Regions from separate parts of the Paenibacillus sp. FSL H3-0321 genome, predicted to be linked through region 1. Evidence: riboswitches for the same ligand, from Rfam matches in the RefSeq annotation. Region 1 holds a riboswitch; the other holds the start of a gene.
The links. A riboswitch is a leader RNA that binds a small molecule or an ion and turns the genes downstream of it on or off. The one in region 1 is predicted to bind glycine.
Positions count from the first base shown of each region.

Region 2: linked by a shared signal. The riboswitch ahead of gcvT (glycine cleavage system aminomethyltransferase GcvT) and the one ahead of MHI45_RS17820 (amino acid permease) in region 1 are both predicted to bind glycine.

Region 1 is NZ_JBBODH010000001.1:4,026,394-4,031,765, reverse strand. It holds gene MHI45_RS17835 (helix-turn-helix domain-containing protein) at 1-519, opposite strand, end outside; gene pnuC (nicotinamide riboside transporter PnuC) at 788-1,465, shown strand; gene MHI45_RS17825 (AAA family ATPase) at 1,462-2,472, shown strand; glycine riboswitch at 2,590-2,670, shown strand; gene MHI45_RS17820 (amino acid permease) at 2,835-4,226, shown strand; gene MHI45_RS17815 (VOC family protein) at 4,387-4,698, shown strand; gene MHI45_RS17810 (phytase) at 4,957-5,372, shown strand, end outside.
Region 2 is NZ_JBBODH010000001.1:3,520,320-3,525,691, reverse strand. It holds gene gcvPA (aminomethyl-transferring glycine dehydrogenase subunit GcvPA) at 1-401, opposite strand, end outside; gene gcvT (glycine cleavage system aminomethyltransferase GcvT) at 398-1,522, opposite strand; glycine riboswitch at 1,761-1,857, opposite strand; gene gcvH (glycine cleavage system protein GcvH) at 2,040-2,432, shown strand; gene MHI45_RS15600 (hypothetical protein) at 2,515-3,150, opposite strand; gene MHI45_RS15595 (flagellar motor protein MotB) at 3,220-4,095, opposite strand; gene MHI45_RS15590 (flagellar motor protein) at 4,092-4,877, opposite strand; gene uvrB (excinuclease ABC subunit UvrB) at 5,059-5,372, shown strand, end outside.

The DNA of each region.
Region 1 (5,372 bases):
ATAATACTCTATAAGTTTATGATGATTTGAATAGTTCCAGTCAAAAATGACTCCATTCTCCGCATCCCGTAAAGCATTATGATTACTTTTTTTATGTGGATCTAATAACAGGGCCTCCTTGGCATAATGGGAAGCTAATTCACGGTGCTCCTCTGAACGATGAATGTGTAACTGAGCCAGCAATGTGAGACATGGGGCCTTTTTTTCGTCATTAGTTAGCCTTTCTTTGAGAAATTGTTCAGCATAATTAAAATCATCTTTGGAAATAAAATGTTCGGTACTAATCATATTTTCAATACGCTCTAGATGTGTGTCATCAGTTAATGCAAATAGCTCATCAATTGTAACCCCTAAAATCACAGATAACTCAGGGAGAATTTGAATATCTGGCATGGTTACGTTGTTTTCCCACTTGGATATGGCTTGGGATGACATATTCAGTTTTGTTGCTAGTTCTTCCTGAGTCATTCCTTTTTGTAAACGTAGGGTTTTGATTTTTTTTCCGATCTCAATATTCATTTGAATACCCTCCAATTTTTATCAGTTCGACTAGTCCCTTGAATTATAACTTGTGGTTTAAAATCTCCTCAATGACCGCGTGGTTAAACGAATTAACTTATCAGTTACATTAGCAGCCACAAGGCACGAAGCCTCCCTTTTGAACATTCGATTCATCAAGTGTGCATTTTTGCTTTCAATGATATTAACAATGTGTTATTATCAAGTTGAAAGTAAGAGTGAACTAACTTTATGGTGCACAAATCGGATGAAAGCAGAGGGGATGCAAGTGAATAAATCATGGGGCGATTGGAACCTGTTTGAGTTGACCTGGCTGGTTTTGTTTACCTCAATTGCTGTTGGGTTTACGGTGATTTCTAAGGATTCTTTATTCGGATTTACGGTCTTTATCACCGGGGTGCTGTGTGTGGTGCTCGCGGCGAAGGGAAATCTGATGAGTTATGTGTTTGGCATGTACAATACCATTGGTTATGCGTACTTGGCTTACGTCAACGGTTTGTTTGGAGAGGTTATGCTAAATCTGCTGTTCTTTGTTCCTATGAATGTGGTCGGCTTCTATATGTGGAAAAATAACCGGACTGATGGCAAGCTGTCCATGCGTCAGCTGGAGCTCAAGCGTCTGCTCCTTGTGGGGGCGGTCTGCGTATTAGGCAGCCTGCTGCTGGGCCTGGGTCTATCGTTCATACCGGGGCAGAATTCGCCTTATATTGATGCCATTACGACGGTGTTGTCCGTTGTCGCCACTCTATTAATGGTTCGAAGATTCAAGGAACAATGGCTGGTCTATATTGTCCTCAATATGTTCACGGTTCTGCTGTGGGTAATTCGAATGCTAGAGGGGAGCGGTGAAGGCCTGCTGATGATCGTCATGTGGAGCGCGTATCTGGTTAACGCTGTATACGGCTACTACAATTGGAACAAGGGCGCTAGGGAGGTATCAGCATGAAGAGATTAGGCTTAACGCTCGGAAAGTTTGCCCCGCTGCATAAAGGGCATCAGTTCATGTTCGAGACGGCGCTGCAAGAGGTCGACGAACTGATTGTAGTGATCTATGAGACGACGGTGACCCCGATCCCGCTGCAAATCCGGGCCAACTGGATTCGCAAGCTCTACCCGGCGGTGCGGGTGATTGAAGCCTGGGACGGTCCGGACGGGTATTCGAACGACCGGGAGCATGAGATAAGGGAGGAGCAATATATTCTGGGGTTACTGAAAGGCGAGCAAGTGACGCATTTCTACTCCAGCGAGTTTTACGGAGAGCATATGAGCATCGCTTTGGGCGCAGTAGACCGGCGGGTGGATGAAGCTCGCGGGCAGGTACCGGTTTCAGCTACCATGGTCCGTTCGGATCCTTACAAGTACCGGCAATATGTGAGCGATAGCGTGTATCGGGATTTAATAACAAAAGTGGTTTTTGTGGGAGCGATGTCTACCGGCAAATCCACGATCACCGAAGCGTTGGCCCGGCGGTATCGCACAACCTATGCGAGCGAATACGGGCGCGACTATTGGACGGAGCATCAGGTGGACCGCCGAATTGGCTTGGAGGCGTTCGATGAAATTGCTGTCGGCCATATGGAGCGGGAAGAGCGGGCTTTACTGCAAGCGGATAAATATCTTTTTGTCGATACCAATGCGATCACGACTTATATGTTTGCCCTGGATTACCACGGCCGGGCCCCTGAACGCTTAACCCGGATCGCCCTGGAAAATGCACAGCGGTATGACCTTTTTTTCCTGTGCGACGACGACATTCCTTACGAGGATACATGGGACCGCAGCGGGAATCAGAAGCGGCATATTTTCCATAAGCAAATTATTGCGGATTTGAAGGCGCGGCGGATTCCCTACATCACACTTCGGGGAAGCCTGGAGGAACGAATGGGTAAGGTAGACGAAGTGCTGGCAACGTTCAAGCCCTATCATAATTATTTTGGCGAAGCACGGTGGTAATTAATGTTATTGACAAAACTTTTGACTATGATTAGTATTGAAAAATATTTAAATGAAGTTATGATCCTATAATCAAATAATTTCTAAGCTATGAATGCTATGGATCACACTATAGCAGGAGCAGCTTCTGGAGAGACCGTGGGGATTCCCCGGCGCCGAAGGGTTCACAATCTCAGGCAAAAGGACAGAAGAGTACTGGATAATTCATTTGTTATTCTGATAAGCGTCAGAATGATGAATGTATTTTATTTAATATTCTTATGACCGTGAGATTGGAGCGCATCCAGTCTCTTTTTTTATTGTCATTTTTACTTGTTCATCATTTCACAAAGAAATATTTAGATTTAGAGGGGGAGTTTCACATGGCACCACAAGAACTAAAGAGAGATTTAGAGAATCGGCATGTTCAGCTCATTGCAATTGGCGGCACCATCGGGACCGGATTGTTTTTAGGATCAGGTAAAGCTATACAACTCGCAGGACCATCCATCATCTTTGCTTATTTAATCGTCGGTATTGCCGTGTTTTTTGTTATGAGGGCCTTGGGAGAACTTCTGTTGTCAAAAGCGGGTTATCAATCTTTTACAGACATCGCTGAAGATTATCTTGGACCGCGCGCAGCATTTGTAACCGGATGGACCTATTGGTTTTGTTGGATCATGACGGCTATGGCGGATATTATAGCTGTTGGCGTATATGTACAATATTGGTTTGATATCCCGCAATGGATCCCTGCCGTCATTTGTTTGATCATTTTATTAGGACTCAATTTATTAACTGTAAAAAGTTTTGGCGAATTGGAGTTTTGGTTTGCATTAATCAAGGTAGTGACTATTCTGGCGTTGATTGTTATCGGGGCAATCCTGCTGGTGATTGGATTCAAAACGGCTAACGGAACGGTTACTGTCAGTAATATTTGGGCACATGGGGGGATATTCCCGAACGGGGTTTCAGGGTTCCTACTTTCCTTCCAAATGGTTGTGTTTGCCTTTGTCGGTGTGGAATTGGTGGGGGTATCGGCAGCCGAAACATCCAATCCAGAAAAAACCATCCCATCGGCTATTAATAAAATTCCTTTAAGAATTCTATTTTTCTACGTGGGTGCCATTATCGCCTTGTTATGCATCAACGCATGGACGGAACTAAATCCGGCAGAAAGTCCTTTTGTTAAAACGTTTAGTTTGGTGGGGATACCGATTGCTGCTGGAATTATTAACTTTGTCGTATTGACTTCAGCCGCGTCTGCCTGTAACAGCGGAATGTTCTCAACAAGCCGGATTCTATATAATTTGAGCAGGAATGACCAGGCTCCAGCCAATTTTGCAAAGCTGAATAGAAATCATGTCCCAAGCAATGCGCTCTTCATCTCCACGCTTGTGTTATCTGTGGGAGCTCTTTTGAGTAAGCTGATTCCGGAGACTGCTTTTGGAATCGTGACAACCATCAGTGCCATTTGTTTCATCTGGGTTTGGGGTATCGTTCTGATCTGTCATTTGCGGTATAAGAAAACAAAGCCGGAATTGCAGGCGAAGTCAAAATTCAAAGCCCCGTTCACCCCATTTATTAATTATGTAGTCCTAGCGTTGTTTGCAATCATACTCATTATTATGCTGTTTGCTGAAGAAACACGTCCGGCCTTATTATTGACGCCGTTATGGTTTATTTTATTATTTGTTTTGTATTCGACGAATCGGAGAAAGCGGGAAAGAAGCAGCAAAATAATCAGTACAGAATCACATCCCATGGATGCCTGACCCGATCATTCTTTTAATAGAAAAGGGGATTGCCTCAGGCCTTAGTTATTTTTTAGGCAAAAAAATTGAAATTCTTCAATATCACCTTTCAAGAAGCAATTCCGGCAGTTATTCTTATAAATGAAAATGGACATAATTTTGTTTATAAGGAGGAATAACTATGGCGGGGCAAATATGGATCAATCTACCAGTTAAAGATATCAACAAATCAAAAGATTTTTTCACGGAGATTGGATTTTCTTTGAATCAAGGACCTGGAAATGCTGATGATAAAGCTAGTCTAGTCATCGGAGACAAGAATGTTATTGTGATGCTATTTACGGAGTCCACGTTCGAAAGATTTACAGGAAATGATATTGCAGATACAACGAAAGGCACTGAAGTATTGTTTACAATTGGTGCAGATCGCAAGGAAGAAGTGGATGAAATGGTAACGAAGGTGGTAAAGGCTGGCGGTAGCATCTACGGCTAGCCCCATGACCAGGGTTGGATGTATGGTGCAGGTTTTGCTGATTTGGATGGTCATCGCTGGAATGTGCTGTATATGGATATGAGCAAATTCCCTGCTGAGTAAAAATAGAGGCAGTCTAGAACTATGAGATGCATTCAAATGCTATCTTGAATTTACATTGTTAATTTTACAAAGGCTTAGTTGTCCGTTAATACTTCTTTTACACTCATCTTCTATAGTTAAGCAATTACTAACAATAGAGGGGAACATTGAACATCAATGAAAACATGGGAAACTGTACTATCTACGCTGCTCCTTGCAGGCGCTCTACTTCCTGCCGCAACAACTAACGCAGCATCCGCCTCAGACCTAAAAGGATATGAACCTCTGCGCAAGCACATGGATGGGATCGGAGCAACTATCACATGGGATAGCGACGATAAGTCGGCACTGGTCAAGCTGAAGAACGGATTCGCAGGCACGTTCACGGCAGGCGATAAGGAATATCGTCTAGCGGGTAAAGCAGGCGAGCTTCCAGCGGAGGTCAAATTAGTCGATGGCAAGATGTACATTCCTTCCAAGCTGCTTCAAGCTATTCTGGCGGAAAATGCAAAGTTTATCAATTCCGCAGATATCATCACCCCTTATTCGGTAACCGCTCAGGTAGAGACGGCAGCCGTTGAAGATGGCGAGGA
Region 2 (5,372 bases), 510 kb from region 1:
CTGGCGTTGGCCACCTTCATGCCGGTCAGCTCACAGATGTAGGACTGGAATTCAAAGATCGCCTGCAGCTCGCCTTGGCTGATTTCCGGCTGGTAAGGGGTATAGGCAGTATAGAATTCCGAACGGGAGATGACATGATTGATGACGACAGGGATATGATGGTCATACAGGCCGGCGCCGAGGAAGCTGGCGTGGGTATCGAAATTGGCATTTTTGTCGGCCAGCTCTTTCATATGGCGCAGCAAGGCGTATTCATCCAGCGCCTCCGACATCGGCATAGTTCCCTGATAACGGACGGCCTCGGGGATATCGGAGAACAGCTCCTCCATGGACTGAATTCCGACTGCTTCCATCATTTCGTTGCGGTCTTGTTCAGTCATTGGCAGATAACGGTGCTTCATTGCGGCTTCACTCCCTGGCTCTTTTTGTAGAATGGCGCTTTGACCACGACAGCCTTGAGCTGCTTGCCGCGGATCTCTACGTTTACCTCTGTGCCTATTTCACTGTAAGCTGCATCCAGCAGCGCAAGTCCGAGATTGCGTTTGAGTGTCGGTGACTGGGTGCCGGTGGTCACTTCACCGATCTTTACTCCATCCCCGTATACAGGGTAGTGGGAACGCGGAATGCCGCGGTCGATCATTTCCAGACCGACGAGGCGGCGGGGCAGACCGTCAGCCTTCTGCTTCACCAGCACATCACGGCCGATGAAATCTTCTTTGTCCAGCTTCACGAAGAACTGCACGCCTGCTTCCAGCGGCGTAATATCCGCCGACAGCTCCTGGCCGTACAGCGGCAGCTTGGCTTCAAAGCGCAGCGTGTCGCGTGCGCCAAGACCGGCTGGTGTCAAGCCGTGCGGAGACCCCGCTTCCAGCAGGCCGTTCCACAGCGCAGCCGCTGTATCCGGCGGCGCGTAGAGCTCGAATCCGTCCTCGCCGGTATATCCGGTGCGGGAGAGCAGAACGTTCACGCCGCACACCTCGGCGTTCTCGATGAAGTGGAAAGGCTTCAGCTCAGCAATGGGAGCCGCTGTAACTTTGGAGAGGATGGCCTCAGCCAGCGGGCCCTGCAGGGCGAGTAGAAGAGTCTCATCCGAGATGTTGCTCAGGCTGACGCCGCTGAATTCTGCGGTGAGATGCTTCTGCAGCCATTGAAAGTCCTTGTCGATGTTGGAGGCGTTCACGACAAGCATGTAACGCTCTTCGCCGAGGCGGTATACGAGCAAATCATCGACAACACCGCCGTTTGGATATAGAAGCAGCGTGTACTGCGCTCCACCGTCTGCCAGCTTGCTGACATCATTGGTCGTCATTTTTTGCAGGAAGGCTTCGGAGCCGCTGCCGCTAACCATGAATTCACCCATATGCGACACATCGAACAGTCCGGCTTGCCCGCGGACGGCCTCATGCTCCTTGACGATTCCTGTAAACTGCACCGGCAGCTCCCAGCCGCCGAAGTCAATGCATCTGGACTCCGCATAAGCAGAATAAAGGTCATAAAAAGGCGTTCTTTTCAAAGCGTTCATGTGCTCACTCCCTTGGTCTGATTACATGCAAGCCTAACGGGATTTCCTTTGCCGGCAGGGACGGAGTCCGTTTCTGCCCATTAAAAAAAAGGACAGGCGGAAGCCAAATATGCGCACGCGCATATTTGGCTTCCGCTCTGTCCTTTGTACCTGAGAGTTACCCTGCTGTGAACCCGGCAGGTTTCCCCGTTGGTGACCAGTACGCTGCAATAGCAGGGCCTGATGCTCTCCAGAGATGCGTCCGGCAAAGGTCCTTTTGCCTGAGAGATTCACCCCTTAGAGGGCTTACTCCTTCGGCGCCGTCTTCAAGAGACGGTCTCTCCCTATGCCATCATTCGCAAACCGTATAATTTTCTGCTGTCTCCATTAAACCGGGTATGGAGGTCCACTGTCAACAAAAAAACGTCAAAAAGATGACAAATTTAAATTTCCTGTCAGTTATATTGACATTGAGCAGGACGATAACTTAGTCTATAACTAAATTTACAACTCCAATTCGGAAATGAGGCGGCTTGAAATGAGTGAAGTGCTAGATAACCTGCTGTACAGCGAAGAGCATGAATGGGCGCAGCAGGGCGAAGGACGTTTAATACGTGTTGGGATTACGGATCATGCCCAGCATTTACTAGGCGATATCGTATTTGTGGAATTTCCTGAAGTTGGATCGGCTATTTCTGCCGGGGACAGCGTGGGCAGCATTGAATCCGTGAAGACGGTTTCCGAATTATATTCACCGGTATCGGGAACGGTGACCAAGATTAACGATGCACTGGAGAACAGTCCGGAGCTGATTAACGATCAGCCGTACAGCGGGGGCTGGATTTTTGAACTGGAGATCGAAGGCGAGTATGCCGAAGCCGTATCGGGACTGCTGGACGCAGCCGCTTACCGTGAACGGGTTGGGGAATAGCAATTGGTTTTGTGAAAAATTTATTAAAGACGGATTTCGCGCATTAGCTGCACTAATGTGAGAAGTCTGTCTTTTTGCGCTTTCAGCGGCTTGGAAAATCTGCAAGTCCCGGATAAAAATGTGGAGCCATCCGCCACAAGAGGGGCAGCAGTGCAAGGCTAATCAGGACGAATAAACAGCATAAAAGGATAAATCTGTAGATTTTGCGAGGGGGTGCAGCCGGTCTGAGCACAAAGTAATAAACGCCGATAGAGTAAAAGGGATACAGCAGGACAGCTGCCATGGCCATGCAGACAAAAAAGGTCATCTCACCGGCTGAGCTGGGGATCATTGTGTCCGGGTAATACACGGGATCAAGCTGCAAAAAGATAACCAAAAGTGGCACATAAGCGAAAAACAGGTGCAGAAAAAAGCAGCGGATGCGTCCGTTGTCGGCCAGACCGTAGAGCATCCACCAGACTCCCAGCCAGGGCAAGGCAAAAGCGCCGCCCGCAAGCAAAAAACGAACGGCGATTTGAATCAGCTTGCTTAGCGGATACACATTGGCTTGTTCGCCCCAGAAAAGGGAGTACGACGAGAGTAAAAGGAAATAAGCCATGCCCCCAACGAAGAACGTAATGATTCCCTGGAGAAACGTGGTAACCAATAGCGAGACTAGTAGACGCAGATTTTTTAAAAATCGGGCGGGATCAGGTGGTGTTCCGTTTAGAGTTTCCATACCTATTCAGACTCCTTTAGAAGCAAATGTAACCTTTCATCATCTGCTGTTCTGGGCTGATAGGCGGAATTATTCTTCGTCTTGAAGCTGCCGCAGCACGATTAGCTCGACGCGGCGGTTTTTCTGTTTTCCAAGCAGCGTAGTATTGTCGGCAGCAGGCCGGGTATCGGCATAGCCGGCATACTGGAAGGTATCCGGATCCAGTCTTTCATTGTCGAGGAAGAAACGCAGGATGGAGAGTGCCCGCGCGCCTGACAGCTCCCAGTTGTCGTTATAGCGCGAGCCAACCGACACCGGGGTATTGTCGGTATGTCCCTCGATGCTGATGGATGCGCCTATGCCGCGGAACAGGCCTGAGAGCTGGCGGAGTGCAGGGAATGCAGGTGCTTTCAGCTCGGCTTTGCCGGCATCGAACAGGAACCGGTCGCTAAGCGTAATGGCAATGCCCTGTGGTTTATCTGCAACAAAGATCTGATCTCCGAGGTTGTTGTCTTCAACATATTTGGTGATGACGCCCATCAATGAGGCCAGCTTCGCTTCCTGTTCCTTGAAAGCCAGTTCACGTGAAGAAGGCGGCTGTGCCGTCTCTCCGGCATTGGCCGTGCCTGCAACTTTGCTTCCTGTTCCATTATCTTGACTGCCTTCGCCAGCGACAATTGCAGAATTGCTTCCTTGTTTCTGACTGTTTGCTGAGCCGCTGTTTTCCGTTTCTTGTTGGCTCTCCAGAATGCCATCGCCACCTTCAAGCACGGGGTTGCCGCTCCTGAACGTTTCCGAAAGGGAACCTGTGACAATCTTGTATTTCTGCACGTCCAGACTGCTCATGGCGAACATAATGACGAAAAATATAAGTAAAAGTGTAATGAGATCGGCATAAGTGATCATCCAGCGGTCATTGCTCTCCCGGCTTTCGGCGTGCTGCTCACGCCGGTTTCTCTGCCTCATAGCAGCCCTCTTGCATACTCACGCTCACGGCTTCCGGCAGAATCCGCAGTGAAGGAGCTAAGCTTCTTGCGCACCAGCTGCGGATGATCCCCGTTCTGCAGGGCCAGAATGCCGACCAGCAGCATCTCCATGCCAGCCAGCTCGGTTTGGCTGCGGGATTTGATCTTGGAGGCAATGGGTAAAAATATTAGATTAGCGCTGGCTACACCGTAAAGCGTCGCTGTAAAAGCGACTGCGATGGATGCTCCCAGATTGGAAGGATCGGTCAGATTGCTGAGTACATGGATCAGTCCCATGACCGTCCCGATAATCCCCATCGTTGGTGCGTAGCCTCCGGCCGCCTCAAATATTTTGGCGTAGCCGTTGTACTTCAATTCTTTGGCGTCCATGTCCAGCTCCAGAATCTGGCGAACCTCGTCAGCATCTGTGCCGTCGACGATCAGCAGCAATCCTTCACGGGTAAAGGGATTGGGATGTTCTTCGGCTTTTTGCTCCAGCAGGAGCACACCGCCGCGCCGGGTAATAGCAGCCATGGAGATCAGCTCCTCCGCGTTCTGCTCACTCAGGTCCGGATGCCTGCCGAAGGCCATGCGCAGTGCAGCAGGGATGTGGCGCAGTTTAGATGCGGGAAAGCTGATGAGAACAGCGGCCAATGTGCCGCCAAAGACAATTAGTGCGGCATTAGGCTGCAGCAATCCGGAGAGATTGCCGCCTTCCCAAAAGAAGCCGCCGATCATAGCGGCCAGTCCAGCCAGGAGGCCGATAATTGCGGTGATATCCATAGGTTATGACTCCTTACTTTTCTATATATTATGGTTTGCATGAATGTAGGCAACACTGTATAATAAACGGGAACAAGTATTCTTATCTTCCATATTTTTCAGGATTGTATGGAGAGCCAGTACTTAGGGCCACAATTATACTATACTACTATATTTTAGACGATAGAGGGGAGACGGGCAAATGAGCGATATTGTCGTCAGTACGAAGACTTTTGAACTGGAGTCCGAATACACACCCCAGGGCGATCAGCCTCATGCCATTGAGGAATTATTGGACGGCATCCGGCAGGGCAAGAAGCACCAGACGCTGCTGGGAGCGACGGGCACAGGTAAGACATTCACCGTCGCACAAGTGATTTCCAAGTTAAACCGCCCCACGCTGGTAATAGCGCACAATAAGACACTTGCTGCGCAGCTGGCGAGTGAATTCAAAGAGTTTTTCCCGAACAATTCGGTAGATTACTTCGTCAGTTACTACGATTACTACCAGCCAGA